Regions from separate parts of the Streptomyces sp. NPDC056144 genome, predicted to be linked through region 1. Evidence: riboswitches for the same ligand, from Rfam matches in the RefSeq annotation. Region 1 holds a riboswitch; each other region holds the start of a gene.
The links. A riboswitch is a leader RNA that binds a small molecule or an ion and turns the genes downstream of it on or off. The one in region 1 is predicted to bind cyclic di-AMP.
Positions count from the first base shown of each region.

Region 2: linked by a shared signal. The riboswitch ahead of ACFC0Z_RS14635 (M23 family metallopeptidase) and the one ahead of ACFC0Z_RS01035 (peptidoglycan DD-metalloendopeptidase family protein) in region 1 are both predicted to bind cyclic di-AMP.
Region 3: linked by a shared signal. The riboswitch ahead of ACFC0Z_RS04860 (transglycosylase SLT domain-containing protein) and the one ahead of ACFC0Z_RS01035 (peptidoglycan DD-metalloendopeptidase family protein) in region 1 are both predicted to bind cyclic di-AMP.
Region 4: linked by a shared signal. The riboswitch ahead of ACFC0Z_RS21675 (M23 family metallopeptidase) and the one ahead of ACFC0Z_RS01035 (peptidoglycan DD-metalloendopeptidase family protein) in region 1 are both predicted to bind cyclic di-AMP.

Region 1 covers NZ_JBHJVF010000001.1:228,798-233,583, reverse strand. Annotated here, with positions in the region: gene ACFC0Z_RS01045 (STM4011 family radical SAM protein) at 1-224, shown strand, start outside; gene ACFC0Z_RS01040 (SGNH/GDSL hydrolase family protein) at 211-1,005, opposite strand; gene ACFC0Z_RS01035 (peptidoglycan DD-metalloendopeptidase family protein) at 1,157-2,146, opposite strand; cyclic di-AMP (ydaO/yuaA leader) riboswitch at 2,151-2,307, opposite strand; gene ACFC0Z_RS01030 (tyrosine-protein phosphatase) at 2,702-3,523, shown strand; gene ACFC0Z_RS01025 (DUF6126 family protein) at 3,540-3,692, opposite strand; gene ACFC0Z_RS01020 (XRE family transcriptional regulator) at 3,713-4,357, opposite strand; gene ACFC0Z_RS01015 (aspartate aminotransferase family protein) at 4,465-4,786, opposite strand, start outside.
Region 2 covers NZ_JBHJVF010000004.1:126,541-131,326, reverse strand. Annotated here, with positions in the region: gene ACFC0Z_RS14650 (GNAT family N-acetyltransferase) at 1-10, opposite strand, end outside; gene ACFC0Z_RS14645 (HPr family phosphocarrier protein) at 197-478, shown strand; gene ACFC0Z_RS14640 (GntR family transcriptional regulator) at 622-1,305, opposite strand; gene ACFC0Z_RS14635 (M23 family metallopeptidase) at 1,439-2,221, opposite strand; cyclic di-AMP (ydaO/yuaA leader) riboswitch at 2,229-2,390, opposite strand; gene ACFC0Z_RS14630 (M16 family metallopeptidase) at 2,604-3,971, opposite strand; gene ACFC0Z_RS14625 (M16 family metallopeptidase) at 3,998-4,786, opposite strand, start outside.
Region 3 covers NZ_JBHJVF010000001.1:1,142,146-1,146,931, forward strand. Annotated here, with positions in the region: gene ACFC0Z_RS04850 (alpha/beta fold hydrolase) at 112-876, shown strand; gene ACFC0Z_RS04855 (alpha/beta family hydrolase) at 1,052-2,338, shown strand; gene ACFC0Z_RS04860 (transglycosylase SLT domain-containing protein) at 2,332-3,240, opposite strand; cyclic di-AMP (ydaO/yuaA leader) riboswitch at 3,245-3,430, opposite strand; gene ACFC0Z_RS04865 (hypothetical protein) at 3,747-4,346, shown strand; gene ACFC0Z_RS04870 (phosphocholine-specific phospholipase C) at 4,408-4,786, opposite strand, start outside.
Region 4 covers NZ_JBHJVF010000006.1:486,761-491,546, forward strand. Annotated here, with positions in the region: gene ACFC0Z_RS21665 (MDR family MFS transporter) at 1-977, shown strand, start outside; gene ACFC0Z_RS21670 (PP2C family protein-serine/threonine phosphatase) at 1,068-2,279, shown strand; cyclic di-AMP (ydaO/yuaA leader) riboswitch at 2,492-2,656, shown strand; gene ACFC0Z_RS21675 (M23 family metallopeptidase) at 2,668-3,906, shown strand; gene ACFC0Z_RS21680 (aldo/keto reductase) at 3,965-4,786, shown strand, end outside.

The DNA of each region.
Region 1 (4,786 bases):
TGCGGCGCTGCCACTTCGTCAGGGCCGAGCTGGGGAACCTGTACGACGGCTCGTACCGCGCCGCCCTGCGTCCCCGCGCCTGCCCCCTCGCCGTCTGCGACTGTCACATCGGGTACGTCCACCTGGAGACGCTGCCGCTGTACGACGTCTTCGCCGGCGGGGTCCTGGAGCGGATCCCCGCCGCGCGTCCCCCCGGCCTGCCCCTGGGGCTCACAGGGGCATGAGATCCGGGCGCTTGGCCTCGACGTGGTCGCCGGAGCTCTCGCCCCGGAGCCGGCGGCCGATCCAGGGCACGAGGAACTCCTTGGCCCAGTGGAGGTCGTCGCGCCGGACCTCCAGGGTGCCGCGCACCGGCAGCGGCGGCCAGGGCTGGTCCGGGTCGGCCGGGACCTCCATACCGAGGACCTGGGCGGCGCGGAGCGCGACCCGGGTGTGGCCGTCGGGCGAGAGGTGGAGCCGGTCGTCGTCCCAGGCCCGCCGGTCCTGCACGGACTTCAGGGACCACAGGTCGAGGACCGGGCAGTCGTACCGGTCGGCGATGGACCGCACGTGCGCGGTGTACGTGGCGATCTTGCCCCGCAGGTGCTTGAGCACGGGGACGTCACGGGTGTCGAAGCCGGTGGTCACCATGACCGTGCCGACGGCGGACGTGAGGTCCGCGACGGCACGCTCGAAGCGCTCGGCCACGTCGTCGGGGTCCGTGCCGGGGCGGATGATGTCGTTGCCGCCGGCGCAGAAGGTCACCAGGTCGGGGGCGAGTTCCTTCGCCCTCGGGACCTGTTCCGCCACGATCTGGTCGAGCAGGCGTCCCCGTACGGCCAGGTTGGCGTAGCGGAAGGCGTCGTGCTCCGGCAGCTGGTCGGCGAGCAGGACCGCGAAGCGGTCCGCCCAGCCGACGAACGTCCCGTCGGGCCCGGGGTCTCCGACGCCCTCGGTGAAGCTGTCACCGATCGCCGCGTACGACCCGAATGCGTTCTTGTCTTCTGATCTCGAATCGTCTGCCACGGGAGCACATCCTTCCCTTTCGAATGTGACCTACGCGACCGTAGGGAGGGGTTGACGAGCAGTGACATATGCCACCGATAAAGATTCTCCCAAGACGGAATACGAGAACGGCCCGGCACATGAGTGCCGGGCCGTCTCGCTGTCAGGTGTCTCAGATGGAGACGCCGTGGCCGCGCAGGTACGCGAGCGGGTCGATGTCCGAGCCGTAGCTCGGCGAGGTGCGGATCTCGAAGTGCAGGTGCGGGCCGGTGGAGTTGCCGGTCGAGCCGGAGAGGCCGATCTGCTGACCGCCGCTGACCTGCTGGCCGGCGGAGACGGCGAGGGACGAGAGGTGCGCGTACTGCGAGTAGTTGCCGTCGGCGTGCTGGATGACGACCTCGTTGCCGTAGGCGCCGCTCCAGCCGGCGGAGACGACCGTGCCGGCGCCGACGGCGCGGACGGTGGTGCCGGAGGAGGCGATGAAGTCGGCACCGGTGTGGTAGCCGGAGGACCACATGGAGCCGGAGGCGCGGTACGGGGTGGAGACGCCGTTGCCGACGGGGGCGACCCAGCCGGACGAGGTGGCGGCCACCGAGGTGCGCTCGGTGCTGCGGGAGGCGCGCTGGGTGTCGCCGTTCTTCGCGGAGGACGAAGAGGAGGAGGCGGAGGACGAGGAAGAGGAGGCCGCGGAGGACTTCTTCTTGGTGTGCTTGGTCTGCGCCTTCTCGGTGCTCTTCGGGGCGGCCTTCACGGCGGCGGCCGAGGTGCTCTTCGCGCCGAGGGTCAGCTTCATGCCGGGCATGATCAGCGACGGGTCCGCGCCGACGACCTGGCGGTTGTCCTCGTAGAGCTTCTCCCAGCCGCCGGCGACGTTCTGCTCGTCGGCGATCTTCGAGAGGTAGTCGCCGCTGACGACGGAGTACGTCTTCGGGGCCGCCTTCACGGCGGCGGGGGTCGCCTTCACCGCGGCGGGGGCCTTCACCTGGGCGGCGACGGCCACGGCCTGGGCGGGGACGGTCGCCGGGGCGGCCTGCTCGGCGGCGTAGGCCCCGGTGGCGCCGAAGATCGGCAGGGCGACGACGGCGCCGCCCGTACCGGCGGCGACGAGGCCGCGGGTCAGGGGGCTGAACTTGGGACGGCGGTGCTTACCCTTCGTGGGCATGGCGAATTCCTCTCCGGCGCCTACGAGGTGAGCTGTCGGGTTCGGACTGGAGATGCCCGGCCGCGTGTCTCACGCGGCTTCACCCCAAGCCGTCCTGCGTCGCGGGACCGGCGTCTTTCCTGGGTCCCCCGCTCCTGCCACGCATGGGATGAGTGCGGATTCCGGGCGGTGGCAGGATTAGGCGGTCCGACCGGATTGATGGCGACGCTAGACGAGCGGGGTCGGAGCAAACAAGCCGCACTTTTCCTTTCTCAAGATCGGCGGCTAATTCCGGGCCGAATTCCGATCACCCTGCGTGGATGACGGTCCCTCGATTTCCTTTTCATGCACGGGAATTGCTCCGGGCCTCCGACCACGATCCGTCACCTCTATGACCCTGCTCACCAGCGCCCGCCCATCTCACCTGCAAACGGGGCGCGTTGTGGCCTAGACCTCATAACGGACAGATCGACCATTTCGACCAGATGGGGTGCGCCGACACGGCGTCACCTGGATGATTGCCCCAGGAACCGACTCGCGTGCCCGGCACCCGAACACCGACCACCAGGAGCATCCGTGACGCAGCAGCTGCCGCAGGTCCCGCCCACCGACGCGAACGAGCCCGAGCTCGCCGAGGTCCGCAACTTCCGGGACGTGGGCGGCCTGCCGACGACGGACGGGCGCGCGGTGCGGCCCGGGCGCCTCTTCCGCAGCGGCCACCTCGCCCACGCGACCGAGGAGGACGCGGCCTTCCTCGCCTCGCTGAACCTGCACACCGTCTTCGACTTCCGCAACGCCGCCGACCGCCAGGTCGAGGGCGCGGACGTCGAGCTCCCCGGCGTGCGGAACGTGAACATACCGCTGAGCGACCCGGCCGACGGCAAGGAGTTCTGGAAGATGGTCCGCGACGGCGACGTCGCGCAGCTGCGGGAGATCCTGGGCGAGGGCAAGGCCGCGGCCCGTATGTCCGATTCGTACCGCTCGATGCTGGTCGAGCGGACCGCCGAGCACAGCCGCCTCCTGCACGCCCTGGCGGAGGACAGCGTCCCGGCCCTGATGCACTGCGCGGCCGGCAAGGACCGCGCGGGCCTCTCCATCGCGATCACCCTGCTCGCGATCGGCGTCGAGCGGGAGGCCATCGAGGCCGACTACGTGAAGTCGAACGCTCCGCACCGCCGCTACAAGGTGCGACGCAGCTCCACCACGACGGACGCCATGTCGCCCGAGGTGATGGAGCTGCTGAGCCCGCTCTTCGACGCGCGGGTGGAGTACCTGCGGGCCGCCCTGGAGTCGGTCGAGGCGACCTGGGGTTCGGTGGAGGCGTACCTCACGGAGGGCCTGAAGCTCTCTCCGGAGACCCGCGAGCGCCTGCGCGGGCAGTTCCTCACCGAGGCCTGAGCCCGCCGGACGGGCCCTAGCCGTTGCCGCCCATGGAGAACAGCAGGTAGAGGAAGCCGGCGAAGAGGTGACCGGCGATCAGGTAGGCGAAGAGGCGGAGCACGAGCCCCTTCGGGAACTTGCCTTCACCGCGCTCTTCGCCGGTGACCGCTGCGGACTTCTCGGACATGTCGGTCCTTTCGGGGTGAATCAGCGCCGGTGCGGGGTCCCGTCGCCGAGGCACAGCTCGGCGACGGGGCTCTGCATGAGGGTGTGGACGAAGAGCAGCTCGGCACCGCCGCGCGTGGCGGCGCCGATGCGGTGCGGGGTGAGCGAGTCGAAGTGCGCGCTGTCCCCGGGATCGAGGACGTGCACGGCGTCGCCGAGCGCGAGCCGCACCTGGCCCTCCAGGACGTGGATCCACTCCTCGCCCGGGTGGACGCGCACGATGTCGGCCTTCGTGGCGTACGGGACGTGGACGCGGAGGCACTGGAGGGCGCGCCCGGCGCCGCCCGCCTGCCGGTAGATCCAGCCGTCGGCCTCGACGGGATCGGAGCGGCCGGCCCGGACGACGGGGTCGTGCTCGGGAGGGGTCTCGCCGAGCAGCTCGGAGACCGTCGTACCGTAGGTACGGGACAGGGCGAGCAGCATCGGGAGCGAGGGCTGCCGGTTCCCCGTCTCCAGCCGGGAGAGGTGGGCCGGCGAGAGTCCGGCCCGGTGGGCGGCGGCCTCCAGGGTGAGTCGCCGGCGGCGGCGCAGGGCCCGCAGCTGCGGGGCGACGTCCGGCAGGAGGTCGGGCGCGCCGGGAGCGGCGGCGGCAGGGTCCGGGGAGCGGTCCCCGGGGACGTGGTCCATGCGTCCATTCCGCCAGGATCATGCCTCTGAGGCAAGTTTCTTGCCTCAGAGGCAAAACTTCGCGTGATGATCCGTACTGATCCGTGATGATCCCGGGATGCCGCGGATCAGCGCTGCGCGACCGCCTGCTTCACCAGTGTGCGCCCGAAGTCCCACATCAGCCCGCCCCCGCCGTGCGCGTCGTCCATGACCGCCGTGAAGGCCCTGACGAACCGGTCCACGTCCGCCTCGTCGATGACCAGCGGCGGGATCAGTTTGATCACCTCCAGGTGGTCCCCGGAGACCTGGGTGAGGATCCGGTGCCGCTGGAGCAGGGGCACCACGACCATCTGGGCGAAGAGGCCCTTGCGGGCCGCCTGGAGCATCGCCCACCGGCCGCGCAGCCCCAGCGAGGTCGGCCGGCCGAACTCGATCCCGATCATCAGACCG
Region 2 (4,786 bases), on a different contig from region 1:
CGCTCTGCATGAGGTCAGCCTAAGGGCGGTACGGCTTGGCGGCATCGGTCGCGTCGCGCGTGCGCGACGGGCTGACGACGGGCAAGGTGGGGAGGGCCGAAAGGCGGTCCGATCCGGGCCGAAGGTCGGCATGAGCACCGCGCATCCCGTGAGAGACTGGTCTAGACAACCCGCTTGAGACTCGAAGGGCAACACCATGGCTGAGCGCCGCGTCAACGTCGGCTGGGCCGAGGGCCTGCACGCCCGCCCCGCGTCCATCTTCGTCCGTGCCGCCACGGCTTCCGGCGTGCCGGTGACGATCGCCAAGTCCGAGGGCACCCCCGTGAACGCCGCGTCCATGCTCGCGGTGCTCGGCCTGGGTGCGCAGGGCGGCGAGGAGATCGTTCTCGCTTCCGACGCCGAGGGTGCCGAGACCGCCCTCGACCGCCTCGCGAAGCTGGTCGCCGAGGGTCTGGACGAGCTCCCCGAGACCGTCTGATCCGGACTTCGCACGACGAATGGCCCGGCCGCCGGAATTCCGGCGGCCGGGCCATTCGCATTTCACGGCACCGTTTTCAGGCAGCAGGAAAAGACCGGCGCGAATAGCGGTCCGATCACTCTTCTTTGTATACGGCGCACACGTTAATTCCGACCGCTCGCCGTGTTGACGGCATGTTGCGAAACCCTCACACGGCCGTCTTCCGGCTTTTTGAGCCGGTGCAGCCCGAGCGTGCGTTCCGCGTGCAGCGCGGTCAGCGCCCTGGCCCGTTCGGCGTCGCCGCGCGCGACCGCGTCCACGATCGCGCCGTGCTCCGCCCAGGCCTCCACCGGCTTGGCCGGCTGGTCGACCGCGTACATCCAGGCGATCTTGTGCCGCAGCTGGGTGAGCAGCGCCGTCAGGGCGGGGCTGCCGGAGGCCTGCGCGAGCGTCTCGTGGAACCAGGCCCCGAGCGCGCGCAGATCCTCGCCCTGGCCGCGCCTGGCCCGCTCCTGCCCCAGCCTGACCAGGCCCCGCAGCACCTTGAGGTGCGCCTCCGTACGCCGCTGCGCGGCTCTGGCGGCGCCCAGCGGTTCGAGCAGCGCCCGCATGTCGAGGAGGTCGGCCGCCTCCTGCACGGTGGGTTCGGCGACGTGGGCGCCGGCGTGCCGCCGGGTGACGACGAAGCCCTCGGACTCCAGGGTGCGCAGGGCCTCGCGGACCGGGACACGGGAGACCCCGTAGCGGCGGGCGAGCTGTTCCTCGGTCAGCCGACCTCCCCGCTCGAAGACGCCCGAGACGATGTCGTCCCGGATCGCCGTGCATACCGATTGCGCGGGAACGCGCATGACCGACCTCCGCTTTCTTCCGCGAGAGTCCGACTCTATTGCAGCGGAGCGGAAATTCCGATGCCCCCTGTGAATTCAAAAAGCCCCGGCTCGGTACGAGCCGGGGCTTTCGTGACGCGGAACGCGCGAGGTGTCAGAGGCTGACGCCGCGGGCGCGGAGGTACGTGATGGGGTTGATGTCCGAGCCGTACTCGGCACCCGTCCGGGCCTCGAAGTGGAGGTGCGGGCCGGTCGAGTTGCCGGTCGAGCCTGAGATGCCTATCTGCTGGCCCGGCTCGACGGTCTGGCCGACGTAGACCCCGATGGACGAGAGGTGCCCGTACTGGGTGTACGTGCCGTCGTTCATCTGGATGACGATGTTGTTGCCGTACGCGCCGCCCCAGCCGGCCTCGACGACGGTGCCGGAGCCGACGGAGACGACGGTGCTGCCGTAGGCGGCGTGGAAGTCGATGCCGGAGTGGCTGCCGGAGGACCAGAGCGAGCCGCCGGTCTTGTAGCCGGTGCTCACGTACGAGCCGGCGACGGGGAGCTGGAAGGTGGCGAGGCGGCGGCGCTCGGCCTCGCGGGCGGCGCGCTCGCGCTCCTCGCGGACCTCCTTGGCGCGGGCCTCCGCCTTGCGCTTGGCCTCGGCGCGGGCCTTGGCCTCGGCCTTCGCCTTGGCGACGGCCTCGAAGGCCTCCTGCTCCTGGGCGGCGGCCTGGGCGTTGATCCGGTCCGCGAGGGAGTCCTCGGTGACCACCTGGGTCAGGCCGGTGTCCTCGGCGGAGCGGTTGTTCCCGTCGGCGGCGAGTGCCGGGGAGGCGAGGGTTCCGATGACGCCGGTGGTCGCGAGCGTCGCGACGCCCGCTATCCCCGCGCTGCGGCGAGCCATCCGGCTCGTCCCACGATGCTTCCCGGTGGCACGGGTGAACGCCAAGGCTGTTCCTTTCCTTCCTTCTCGCCTACCGGGTTAGCTGACGGGTTCGGAGCAGGAAGGTCTCCTACGAGCCCCTCCGTCGGTGACGAAGGCGCCCGATTCACCCCAGGGACTGTGGGTCCCCGGCTCCCCAGGCTCGCGCCTGACGGGGACTCGGCGATGACTGTCCGTCGCCGCGGGTGCGGCACGTACTACTGCCGGACAGCCGTCCCGACGCTATGCGGACCGTCTTCCCCGCACCAAACAGACACGCCTGTTTGTAAGACATGCCACAGGTCATACTGTCGACTTGTTCCCTATTCGGACATAACGGAAGGCCCCGACGGAACCAGGTCGAAACCAGGGCGTCGGGGCCTCCGTTGGCCGTCCGGCGAGCGAGCTGTCAGCCCGTCACCACCGTGACCTCGCCGATCCCGAGCGCGCGCACCGGCTCCGCGATCCGCGCCGCGTCGCCCACGAGGACGGTGACGAGCCGGTCCACCGGGAAGGCGTTGACCACCGCGGCGGTCGCCTCGACCGTGCCCGTCTCGGCCAGACGCGCGTACAACCGGGCCTGGTAGTCGTCCGGGAGGTGCTGCTCGACCTGGTCGGCGAGCGTCCCGGCGACCGAGCCGGCCGTCTCGTACTTGAGCGGGGCCACGCCCACGAGGTTCTGCACGGCGGTCTCGCGCTCGCCGTCGGTGAGGCCCTCGGCGGCGAGGGTCCGCAGCACCTTCCACAGGTCGTCAAGTGCCGGACCCGTGTTGGGGGTGTCGACCGAGCCGCTGATCGCGAGCATCGAGGCACCGCGCCCCTCGGCGTCGGAACGCAGCACCTGCCCGAAGGCCCGCACGCCGTACGTGTAGCCCTTCTCCTCGCGCAGGACCCGGTCGAGCCGGGAGGTGAGCGTGCCGCCCAGGCAGTACGTGCCGAGGACCTGCGCCGCCCAGGCGCTGTCGTGACGGTCCGGACCGATCCGGCCGATCAGCAACTGGGTCTGGACCGCGCCGGGCCGGTCCACGATGACGACCCGTCCGCTGTCGTCGGCGGTGATCGGCGGCATCGGCAGCGGCTCGCCGGGCCCGCCCGTCCAGGCGCCCAGCGTCTCGGCGAGGAGCTTCTCCAGGTCGACACCGGTCAGGTCGCCGACGATCACTGCCGTGGCGGTGCTGGGCCGGAGGTGGGCCTCGTAGAAGGCGCGGACCGCGGCGGCGTCGATCGCCTTGACGGTCTCCTCGGTGCCCTGGCGCGGCCGGGACAGCCGCGACTCGGCCGGGAAGAGCTCCTTGGAGAGCTGCTTGGCCGCGCGCCGCGCCGGGTTGGCCGCCTCGTGCGGGATCTCGTCGAGCCGGTTGGCGACGAGCCGCTCGATCTCCTCCTCCGGGAACGCCGGGGAGATGAGCGCCTCGGAGAGCAGCCCGAGCGCCTTGGGCAGCCGGGAGACCGGGACCTCCAGGGAGACCCGTACGCCCGGGTGGTCGGCGCCCGCGTCGAGCGTCGCGCCGCAGCGCTCCAGCTCGGCCGCGAACTCCTCGGCGCTGTGCTTGTCCGTGCCCTCGGAGAGCGCGCGGGCCATGATCGTGGCGACGCCGTCGAGACCGGCGGGCTCCGCGTCGAGCGGGGCCGGCAGGAAGATCTCCACGGCGACGACCTGCTGGCCGGGGCGGTGACTGGTCAGCACCGTCAGGCCGTTGGGCAGGCTGCCGCGGTCCGGGGCCGGGAAGGCCCAGGGCCTGGCCTCGCCGGGCGTCGGCCGCGGGTGGAAGTCCATGCTCGTCAAAGACGTGGCGGCGTCGGTCACTGGTCCGCTCCTTCTTCCTCGGCTGCGCCGTCCTCGTCGCTCTGTTCGGTGGCCACCGGCTCGTAGACCAGCACCGCGCGGTTGTCGGGGCGCAGCTTGGCCGCGGCGACCTCGCGCACCTCGTCGGCGGTGATGTCGAGCACCCGGTCGACGGCGGTGAGGGCGAGCTGCGGGTCGCCGAACAGGACGGCGAACCGGCACAGTTCGTCGGCGCGGCCCGCGACCGTGCCGAGCCGGTCGAGCCACTCGCGCTCCAGCTGCGCCTGCGCGCGCTCCATCTCCTCGGGCGTGGGGCCCTCGGCGGCGAAGCGGGCGAGCTCCTCGTCGACGGCCGCCTCGATCTGCGGGACCTCGACGCCGCCGGACGTCTTGACGTCCAGCCAGCCCAGCGAGGGCGCCCCCGCGAGCCGCAGCAGGCCGAAGCCCGCGGCCACCGCCGTACGGTCGCGGCGGACCAGGCGGTTGTGCAGCCGGGAGGACTCGCCGCCGCCGAGGACCGTCAGGGCCAGGTCGGCGGCGTCGCACGCGCGCGTGCCGTCGTGCGGCAGGCGGTAGGCGGCCATCAGCGCGCGGGCCGGGACCTCCTCCTCGACGACCTCACGGAGCTGCTCGCCGATGGTCTCGGGCAGCTCGCCGGAGCGCGGCTCGGGCTTGCCGTCGTGGCCGGGGATCGAGCCGAAGTACTTCTCGACCCAGGCCAGGGTCTGCTCCGGGTCGATGTCGCCGACCACGGACAGCACCGCGTTGTTCGGCGCGTAGTACGTACGGAAGAAGTTCCGCGCGTC
Region 3 (4,786 bases), 910 kb from region 1:
GCGCACTTCCTCGCGCCGGTGACTCCACGAGGCCTAGCGATTACTCTCTGTAATCAGACGGGATCGCCGCCCACGGGTGGACGGTCTCACCATTCGCTGCCAGGGGGCATGATGACAGGCCGAGTTCTTCCGTACGACGTTCATGGCGAGGGTCCGGGCCGGGCGCTCGTGCTGCACAACTGGTTCGGCGACCGCACGAGCTTCGCGCCACTGCGCGACCACCTCGACGGCGCCGTCGGTACGTACGCCTTCGTCGACTGCCGTGGCTACGGCGAGGCCCGCGACGTCGAGGGCGCCTACACGATGGAGGAGGTCGCGGCCGACGCCCTCGCCGTCGCCGACGACCTCGGCTGGGACGGGTTCTCCGTCATCGGCCACTCGATGGGCGGCAAGGCGGCACAGCTGATGCTCCTCGACGCGCCCGACCGGATCCGCTCCGTCATCGGCATCTCGCCGGTGGCCGCCTCCGGGTTCCCGCTCGACGGCGAGACGTGGGAGCTCTTCGCGGGCGCCGCCGAGTCCCCGGCGAACCGGCGCGCGATCATCGACACGACCACGGGCGGCAGATACGACGAAGCCTGGCTCGGCGCGCTCGTCGACCGGTCCGTCAGCCGTTCGTCGGCCACCGCCTTCCGGAGCTACCTCGACTCCTGGTCGGGCCCCGACTTCCACGAGCGCGTCCGTGACAACGCCACCCCCGTCCTCCTCGTCGTCGGCGCGCACGACCCCGCGCTCGGTGCCGAGGCGATGGAGGCGACCTGGCTGCGCTGGTACCCGAACGCCCGTCTGGAGGTGTTGAAGGACGCCGGTCACTACGCGCCCGAGGAGACCCCGCAGGCCCTCGCGGAGGCCATCGAAGCGTTCCTGGCGGCCTGAGAGCCTGCTCCTCGCCTGGGATTCGGCGGGCAAGGCCCGACACAGTCCGAGTGGCCGACGCGCGACTAGGCTGGAGGCACCGGCCGGGACGGGACGCACCCGCCTCTCCGGGACCTCGGACCCCCGGACCTCGCACCCCCGGATCCCGGCCGCGTCGGCGGAAGGGCGGCGGATCATGGAGTTCAGCGACCGGACCGACGCAGGGCGCCGGCTCGCCGAGCGCCTCGGGTATCTCAAGGGCCAGGACGTCGTCGTCCTCGGGCTCCCGCGCGGGGGCGTCCCGGTGGCCGCGCGGGTCGCCGAAGCCCTCGACGCGCCGCTCGACATCTGTCTCGTACGGAAACTGGGGGTGCCGTACCAGCCGGAACTGGCGATGGGCGCGCTCGGGGAGGGCGGCGTACGGGTCCTCAACGATCAGGTCCTGCGCGAGACGGGTGTCGACGACCGGGATCTCGCGGCGGTGGAGGAGCGCGAGCACGCCGAGCTGGAGGCACGGACCCGCCGCTACCGGGGCGACCGTCCGCCCGTGCCCCTGGAAGGCAGGACGGTGGTCGTGGTGGACGACGGGCTCGCCACCGGTGCCACCGCGCTCGCCGCCTGCCGGGTGGTCCGGGCCAAGGGCGCCGCGCGGATCGTCCTCGCCGTCCCGGTCGCGCCGCGCGGCTGGCACGCGCGCGTCGGAGGCGAGGCCGACGAGACCGTCAGCGTGAGCGAACCCGCCTTCTTCCACGCGATCGGGCAGTTCTACCGGGACTTCTCCCAGACCCGTGACGAGGAGGTCCTCGACTGCCTCGCCCGGAGCCGTGCCGCGCGCGGCCCCGTCGTGCGGGACACCGAGGTCCGGGTCCCGTCGGCGGGCGCCATCCTCGCGGGGCGGCTCGCCCTGCCCGACGAGGCGCTCGGCATCGTGCTGTTCGCCCACGGGAGCGGCAGCGGCCGGCACAGCCCCCGCAACCGCTCGGTGGCCGCTGCCCTCAACCGGGCCGGTCTCGGCACCCTCCTGTTCGACCTCCTGACGGAGCAGGAGGCGGCGGACCGGGCACGGGTCTTCGACACCCCGCTGCTCGCGGGCCGGCTCGCGGGCGCCACGGAGTGGCTGGCCGGACGCCCGGAGCGGGCCGGGCTGCCGCTGGGCTACTTCGGGGCGAGTACGGGCGCGGCGGCGGCGCTGTGGGCGGCGGCGGACGCCGGGGCGGACGTCGACGCCGTGGTCTCACGGGGCGGCAGGCCCGACCTCGCTGGGGAGCGGCTGGCGCGGGTGCGCGCCCCGACGCTCCTCGTGGTGGGAGGCCGGGACGCGCTCGTCCTGGACCTCAACCGGCGGGCGCAGGCGCTGCTGCGCTGTGAGAACCGGCTGACGGTCGTCGAGGGTGCCACGCACCTCTTCGAGGAACCCGGTGCCCTGGAGGAGGTGGCGGAGCTCGCCACCTCCTGGTTCACCGGGCACTTCCGGGATCAGTAGGCGCCGTTGACGTTGTCGATCGAGCCGTAGCGGTCTGCGGCGTAGTTGGAGGCGGCGGTGATGTTGGCGACCGGGTCGAACGGGTCCGTGGACGTGCCGGGCACGTGGTAGGCGTCGAAGGTCGGCTGGATCACCTGGAGCAGGCCCTTCGAGGGCGTGCCGGCGGCGGCGTTGGAGTCCCACAGGTTGATGGCCTGCGGGTTGCCGGAGGACTCGCGCATGACGTTGCGGAGGATGCCGTCGTAGGAGCCCGGGATGCCGTTGCGGGCCATGATGTCGAGCGACTCGCGGATCCAGCCGTCGAGGTTGTCGGCGTACGAGGTGGCGGCGGCGGGGGCGGCCTGGACGGCCTGCGCCGGGGCGGCCGCAGGCTCGGCCTGGACGGGGGCGGCCTGGACAGGAGCGGGCTGCGCGGGGGCCGCCTGCGCGGGGGCCGCGCGGTGTGCGGAGCGGTTGGCGCGGTCCGTCGTGGAGGCCTTCTTCGCCGGGGCGGAAACGACCTTCGCGGAATTCCGACGAAGCGTCAGTTCAAGGCCGGGGTGAATAAGTGACGGATTGTCACCCACGGCGGTCTTGTTCGCCCGGTAAAGGCTCTTCCAGCCGCCCTGGATTCCCTTCTTCTGCGCGATCAGGGAAAGCGAGTCACCGCTGACGACGGTGTACGTGCGAGAGGCGACCGGAGCGGCCGGGGCCTTGAGGGCGACCGGCGCCACGGAGGCCGGGGAGACGGCGGGAACGGCGGCGCGGGCGGCGATCTCCGGGGCTCCGGAGACGGGCGCGGCGCCGGCCGAGGCGGGGGCGATCAGCGGGAGGGCGAGGGCGACCCCACCCGTGCCGACCAGGGCGAGGCCCTGGGAGACGGGGCGGCGTCGGGGGCGGCGGTGCTTACCGTGTGCAGGCATGACGGGTTCCTCTCCGGCGCCTGCGAGGTGAGCTGTCGGGTTCGGACGGGAGGTGTCCGGCCGCGCGCACGCGGCTGCACCCCGAGCCGTCCCGGGAATCCGGTACGGCGTATTCGTGGGTCCCCCGCTCCTGCCGTCGGGTGAAAAGGGAGGTATTTCAAGCGGTGGCAGGATTAGGCGATCCGCTCGAATGGAGGTGACCGTAGGCCAGGAATACGCGGGACAACAAGGGGCGTGTGATCGGCGATGTGCGAAAAGCGGCTCGGAATTCACGGAATTCATGATCGACCGCCGCTTGCCGACGGGGAACTCCCGTGTGCCCCATGGCATGCGCGGATGTCGATCACCGCGACGCATTCCGAAACGTGAATCACGTCACGCCGCGTTCAATGTCCGAATATGCCGAATATGCGCGAGCCGTCCCGAGTTACCCCGAACGCACGGGTAAAAGTCGCAAATCGGGCATTCGTCGCCAAAGATGGTGCTACCCGACCGAGGAGTGCCGAATGCCGCCCGTCACCGCACCGCCCAGCCCCGACCTCGTCGACCGCGAGGCCGCCGCGCTCTACGACTCCGCCGCCTGGCAGCGGATCGTCGCCGACTGGACGGCCGACGGGCCGGTCGCTCCCGAGAAGGACTGGCGGAGCCTGCTGTCCGTCCCGGTCGACCGACTCGTGGCAGAGGCGCTCGACGCGCTGCCGCCCGCCCTCCCCGCCGACCGCCGCCTCCCGGGCCGCCTCGGCGCCGTCCTCCCGGACCGGCTGCACGCCTGGCGCCGCCTCGGCCGCGCCGACCTCCGCCCCTCGGTCCACCTCGGCTACGCCCGTCTCGTCCTCGTCGAATGGGGCTGGCAGAACGCCCCGTACAAGCTGCGCGACCGGCGCGGAGCCCGCTGCGTCTGCGGCGCGCTCCTCGCCGCCCACCGCCTCGGCCACGGCAGCGTCGACACGATGAACGAGGCGGCGGCCTGGGTGATGACGGAGCTCAGGTCGCGGGGCTGGAACGACCTCATCGGGCCGTGGAACCGCGCCCCCGGCCGTACGGCCGAGGACGCGGTGGCCCTCCTCGACGCCACCATCCGGCGAGCGGCCGACGCCGGTCGCTGAGGGCGCGCCGAGTGGGCTGCCGGGCGGGCTGTCGGTCCGCCGGGTGCCCGGCCGGCCCGGGTCACCCGGTGACGCTCGGCGCGCCCGTCTCGATGTGTCCGGTGTACCGGCGCGACCAGGTGCCGTCGATGTCGGCGAAGACCGTGAAGTCGTACCAGCCGTCGTTGTACGCGACCGCGTTGAAGAAGTCCTCGCGCGAGGAGTTCGCAGCCACCGTGTACGTCCACGGCCCGTCCGAGCGGTAGGCGTTGGAGCGGATCGTGAAGGTGACGGGTCCGGCCGACGAGTTGGTCATCCGGAACCACAGGGCCGTCTTGCCGGTCCCGGCCTCGGGCGCGAACCGGGCCGCGACCTCGACGGCCTTGCCCGCCTTCGACGCGTCGCCGATGAAGCGGCGCAGGAACCGGTTCGGGCCCATCATCGAGATGTCGTACTTCCCG
Region 4 (4,786 bases), on a different contig from region 1:
GCTGCGCCCTGCGGACCGTCGGCTTCGGGGCCCTCGCCTTCGCGCAGTCGCTGCCGACGCTGATCGCCGCCTCCCTCGCGACCGGGCTCGCGGGGGCGCTCTTCAACCCGGCGGTACGGGCCTGCCTCGCGGCGGAGGCGGGGGAGGAGCGCCGGGTGGAGGCCTTCGCCCTCTTCAACGCCTACTACCAGGCGGGCATTCTGCTCGGGCCGCTCGTCGGGGTCGCCCTGACAGGGGTGTCGTTCCGGCTGACGTGTCTGGTCGCGGCGGTGCTGTTCGCCGGGCTCACCCTCGTACAGCTGCGGTTCATGCCCGTGCGGAGCGCCCCTGAGCCGCGGTCGGCGCCGGACGGGCGGGGGCAGTTCCGTACGGTCCTCTCCCACCGCACCTTCTGGCTGTTCTCGCTCGCGATGACCGGCTCGTACGTCCTGTCCTTCCAGGTCTACCTGGCGCTGCCGCTCGCCGCCGGGGACACGGCCGGCGGTGGCGTCTGGCTCACCACCGCCCTCTTCGTCGTCTCCGCGCTGGTCGCGCTCGCCGGCCAGCTGCGGATCACGGCCTGGTGCCGCCGCCGGCTGAGCCGCGAGCGGTGTCTCGTCCTCGGGCTCGCCCTGATGGGCGGGGCGTTCCTCGTCCCGGCGGCGCTGGGGCGGGGCGCGGTGGGGCTGCTGCTGTGCGCGGCGGTCCTGGCCGTGGCGAACGCGGTGCTCTACCCGTACGAGATGGACACGGTCGTCGCCCTCGCCCGGGGCCGCTGGGTGGCCACCCATTACGGGCTCTACAACACGGTCTGCGGGATCGGCATCACCCTCGGGAACCTGGGGACGGGCGCGCTGCTCGACGTCACCGGCTGGTCCGCGGCGCCGTGGCTCGCGCTGTGCGCGGTCGGCCTGGGGTGCGCGGGGGCGCTGGCGCTCCTCGCCCGGGGCGGGCGCCTCGGGGACGGACGCCCCCGGGACGCGCGGCTCGCCGGGTAGTACGCCCAGTCGGCCGCGCGGAGGTCGCCGCCGGGTGCGGCGGCGGCCACCCTGGGAGGACGCGGTACGACACCGGGCAGGAGAGCACAGGTGGGGCACCCCCAAGGACCGGCGGGCGGCGGTTGGCTCCGTACGGACGGCGGCAAGGACGGCCGCCCGTACGGCGGCGCCCGGCGCTTCCTCCGCGCGCTGCCCCCGCTGATCATCGTGGGCGGGGTCGTCTTCGACGTGATGACCCCGCCCACGTACACCGCCGCCCCGCTCTTCTCCGCCGCCCCGCTGATCGCCGCGCCCTTCTTCTCGACGCTCACGACCCTGCTCACCGGCATCGCCGCCGTCCTCGCCTCCGTCGGCCTGCACCTCTACAACGGCACCGCCGACGAGATCCCCTCGCTGACCGAGACCCTGACGGTCCTCACCGTCTCGGCGCTCGCGATGCTCATCAACCGGGTCGTGCGCCTCAGCGGCGAACGGCTCGCGTCCGCGCGGGTCATCGCGGAGACCGCGCAGAAGGCGGTGCTCCCCGCGCCCGCCGAGCGGATCGGCGGGCTCCAGTGCGCGGCCCGGTACGAGGCGGCGCAGGCGGACGCGTTCATCGGCGGCGACCTGTTCGCCGTCCAGGACACCCCGCACGGGGTGCGGCTCGTCGTCGGTGACGTCCGGGGCAAGGGCATGGACGCGGTCGAGGCCGTGGCCGTCGTCATCGGCGCGTTCCGCGAGGCGGCCGAGCAGGAACGGAGCCTGGAGGGCGTCGCGCTCCGGCTGGAGCGGGCGCTGACCCGCGAGGGCACCCGGAGGGACGGGCTCGACGCCTTCGAGGGGTTCACGACGGCGGTCCTCGCCGAGATCCCGAAGACGGAGGGCCCGTCGGGAGAGGGTGCGACCGTACGCATCGTCAACCGTGGCCATCCGCCGCCGCTGCTCCTGTACGTGGACGGGAGCCTGGACGTCCTGGATCCGGCGGAGCCGGCGCTGCCGCTCGGCATGGGCGAACTGGCGGCCTGGCCGGACCGGTCCGAGGAGCACCCGTACCCCCGGGGCGCGACGCTCCTCTTCTACACGGACGGGCTCTCGGAGGCGCGGAACGCGGAGGGCGTCTTCTACGACCCGGCGCGGCGGCTCGCGGGGCGGATCTTCCCGGGGCCGGAGGAGCTGCTCGACGCGCTCGTGGACGACGTACGGCTCCACACGGGCGGCGAGTCGACGGACGACATGGCGCTGCTCGCGCTGAGCCGCCCGGCGACGGGGCAGCCGGAGCGGCGGCGGACGATGCCGGTGGTCCCGCCCGGTGACCATGGGTAGTCGAAGGGTGTCACTGCGATAACAATTGACATACCGTCAGATCGCGGAGGTGTGGAGCCGGGCGGGGATCCCCTTTCTGAAGGGGGGTCAACTCGGGCGATACCCCACTAATTCAATGAACGATCACCCGGAACGGCTTGGAATCGGGACCCCGTGTCTATTAACGTTCGATAACGCAGCGCGGTCGTCCCAGCCGTCGCAAGAGACGGCACCGTGCGCACGCGCCGAATCCCGAAAGGGAACCGGGGAACCACCACTTGGGGTGAATCGAGCCCATTCGCACCCGTGCGGAACACGCACCCGTGCGACCGGGCCCGTAGGAGACCTTCCTGCTCCGAACCCGTCAGCTAACCCGGTAGGCGAGAAGGAAGGAAAGGAGCGCGCCCCCGTGGCGTCCAACACTCCCGCACCCGAAGTCCCCTTCGACGCCTTCGGTGGTGGTGCGGGTCCCGCCGCCCCGGACACCGAGTGGAACCCCACCGAGGGATCCCTCCGCGCCGAGAGCCGCTCCGGCGGCCGGCACCGCGTCGTCAAGCAGCGCTCCAACTTCGCCCGCTCCTCCACCGTCCTCGGCGTCGGCGTGATCGCCGCCGTCGGCGCGGGCGGCCTCGCCACCGCGCAGGACAAGCCCCCGGTCTCGATAGCCCTCCCCGACCTGCCGGACCTGCACCTCCCGGAAGCCGAGGACCTCCCCGGCGTCGGAGAGTTCTTCGCCGACGACGAGCAGGGCAAGAGCGGCTCGAACGGCTCGAACGGCTCCGGGAACTCCACCGGCGCGACCGGCAACGCGAACCCGCTCACCGCCGCCACCTACGTCACCCCGGCCGCCGAGCGCACCGCCGCCGGCCCCGCCTCGGACGCCGACACGGCCGCCCGGGCCGGCGCGGCCACCGCGAACGTCGCCACCGCCGCCACCTTCACCCCGCCCGCGCAGCCCACGGCCGGCACCGTCGACGCGGGCGAGATCCTGCGCACCCGCATCCTCCAGCAGGCCGAGCAGCAGCAGGCCGAGGCCGACGCGGCCGAGAAGGCCGAGGCCGAGCGCCTCGCGGCCGAGAAGGCGGCGACGGAAGCCGCGGCGGCCGAGGCGGAGGCGGAAGCCAAGGCCAAGGCCAAGGCCGAAGCGGAGGCCAAGGCGGAGGCCGAGCGGATCGCCGCCGAGAAGGCCGAGGCCGAGCGGATCGCGGCGGAGAAGGCGGAGGCCGCCCGCCTGGCGCAGCTCGCCGCCAGCTACTCGCTGCCCCTCTCCTCGTACAGCCTCACCGCCACCTACATGCAGTCCGGCTCCATGTGGTCCTCCGGCTACCACACCGGCCTCGACTTCGCCGCGCCCACGGGCACGCCGCTGAAGGCGGTCCACGGGGCCACCGTGAAGTCGGCCGCGTGGTCCGGCTCGTACGGCTACCGGATCGTCCTGGAGCTGGAGGACGGCACCGAGGTCTGGTACTGCCACCTCTCGTCGATGCTGGTCAGCGCGGGGCAGACGGTGGGCACCGGCGAGACGATCGGCCGCGTCGGCGCCACCGGCAACGTCACCGGCGCCCACCTCCACATGGAGGTCCACACGGCGGGCGGCGACGGCATCGACCCGGCGGCCTGGCTCCGCTCCAAGGGCCTGACGATCTGAGCCGAGGCTCCTCTCCCCGTACGGAATAGCCCCGGCGGCGCGGGCAGTTGATCACACCATGACGACTCTCCGCCCGCTGGGCGCTTCCGACCTCCACGTCTTCCCGCTCGCCCTCGGCGGCAACGTCTTCGGCTGGACCTCAGACGAGGCCGAGTCCTTCGCCGTCCTCGACGCGTACGTCGCCGCCGGCGGCAACTTCGTCGACACCGCCGACATGTACTCCTCCTGGGCCGAGGGCCACGAGGGCGGCGAGTCCGAGGCGGTCATCGGCCGCTGGCTGGCCTCCCGCGGCAACCGCGACGACCTCGTCATCGCGACCAAGGTCGGCGCCCACCCCCGCTACAAGGGCCTCGCCGCCACCACGATCAAGGGCGCCGTCGAGGAGTCGCTCCGCCGCCTCGGCACCGACCACATCGACCTCTACTACACGCACTTCGACGACGAGACGGTCCCGGTCGAGGAGATCGTCACCGCGCTCGACCAGCTCGTGAAGGACGGCAAGGTGCGGGCCGTCGCCGCCTCCAACATCTCCCCGGAGCGGCTGCGCGCCTCCCTCGACTTCGCGGAGGCCGAGGGCCTCGCCCGGTACGTGGCGCTCCAGCCGCACTACAACCTCGTGTCGCGCGAGACGTACGAGGGCCCGCTGCTCGACACCGTCGCGGAGGCCGGACTGTCCTCCGTGCCGTACTTCGGTCTCGCCTCCGGCTTCCTCACCGGCAAGTACCGCCCGGGCGCCACGGTCGACAGCGTCCGCGCCGACGGCGCCGCCCAGCACCTCGCCACGGACCGCGGCCAGGCCGTGCTGTCCGCGCTCGACGAGGTCGCGGCGGCGCACGAGGCCGAGGTCGCCACGGTCGCCCTGGCCTGGCTCGCGGCCCAG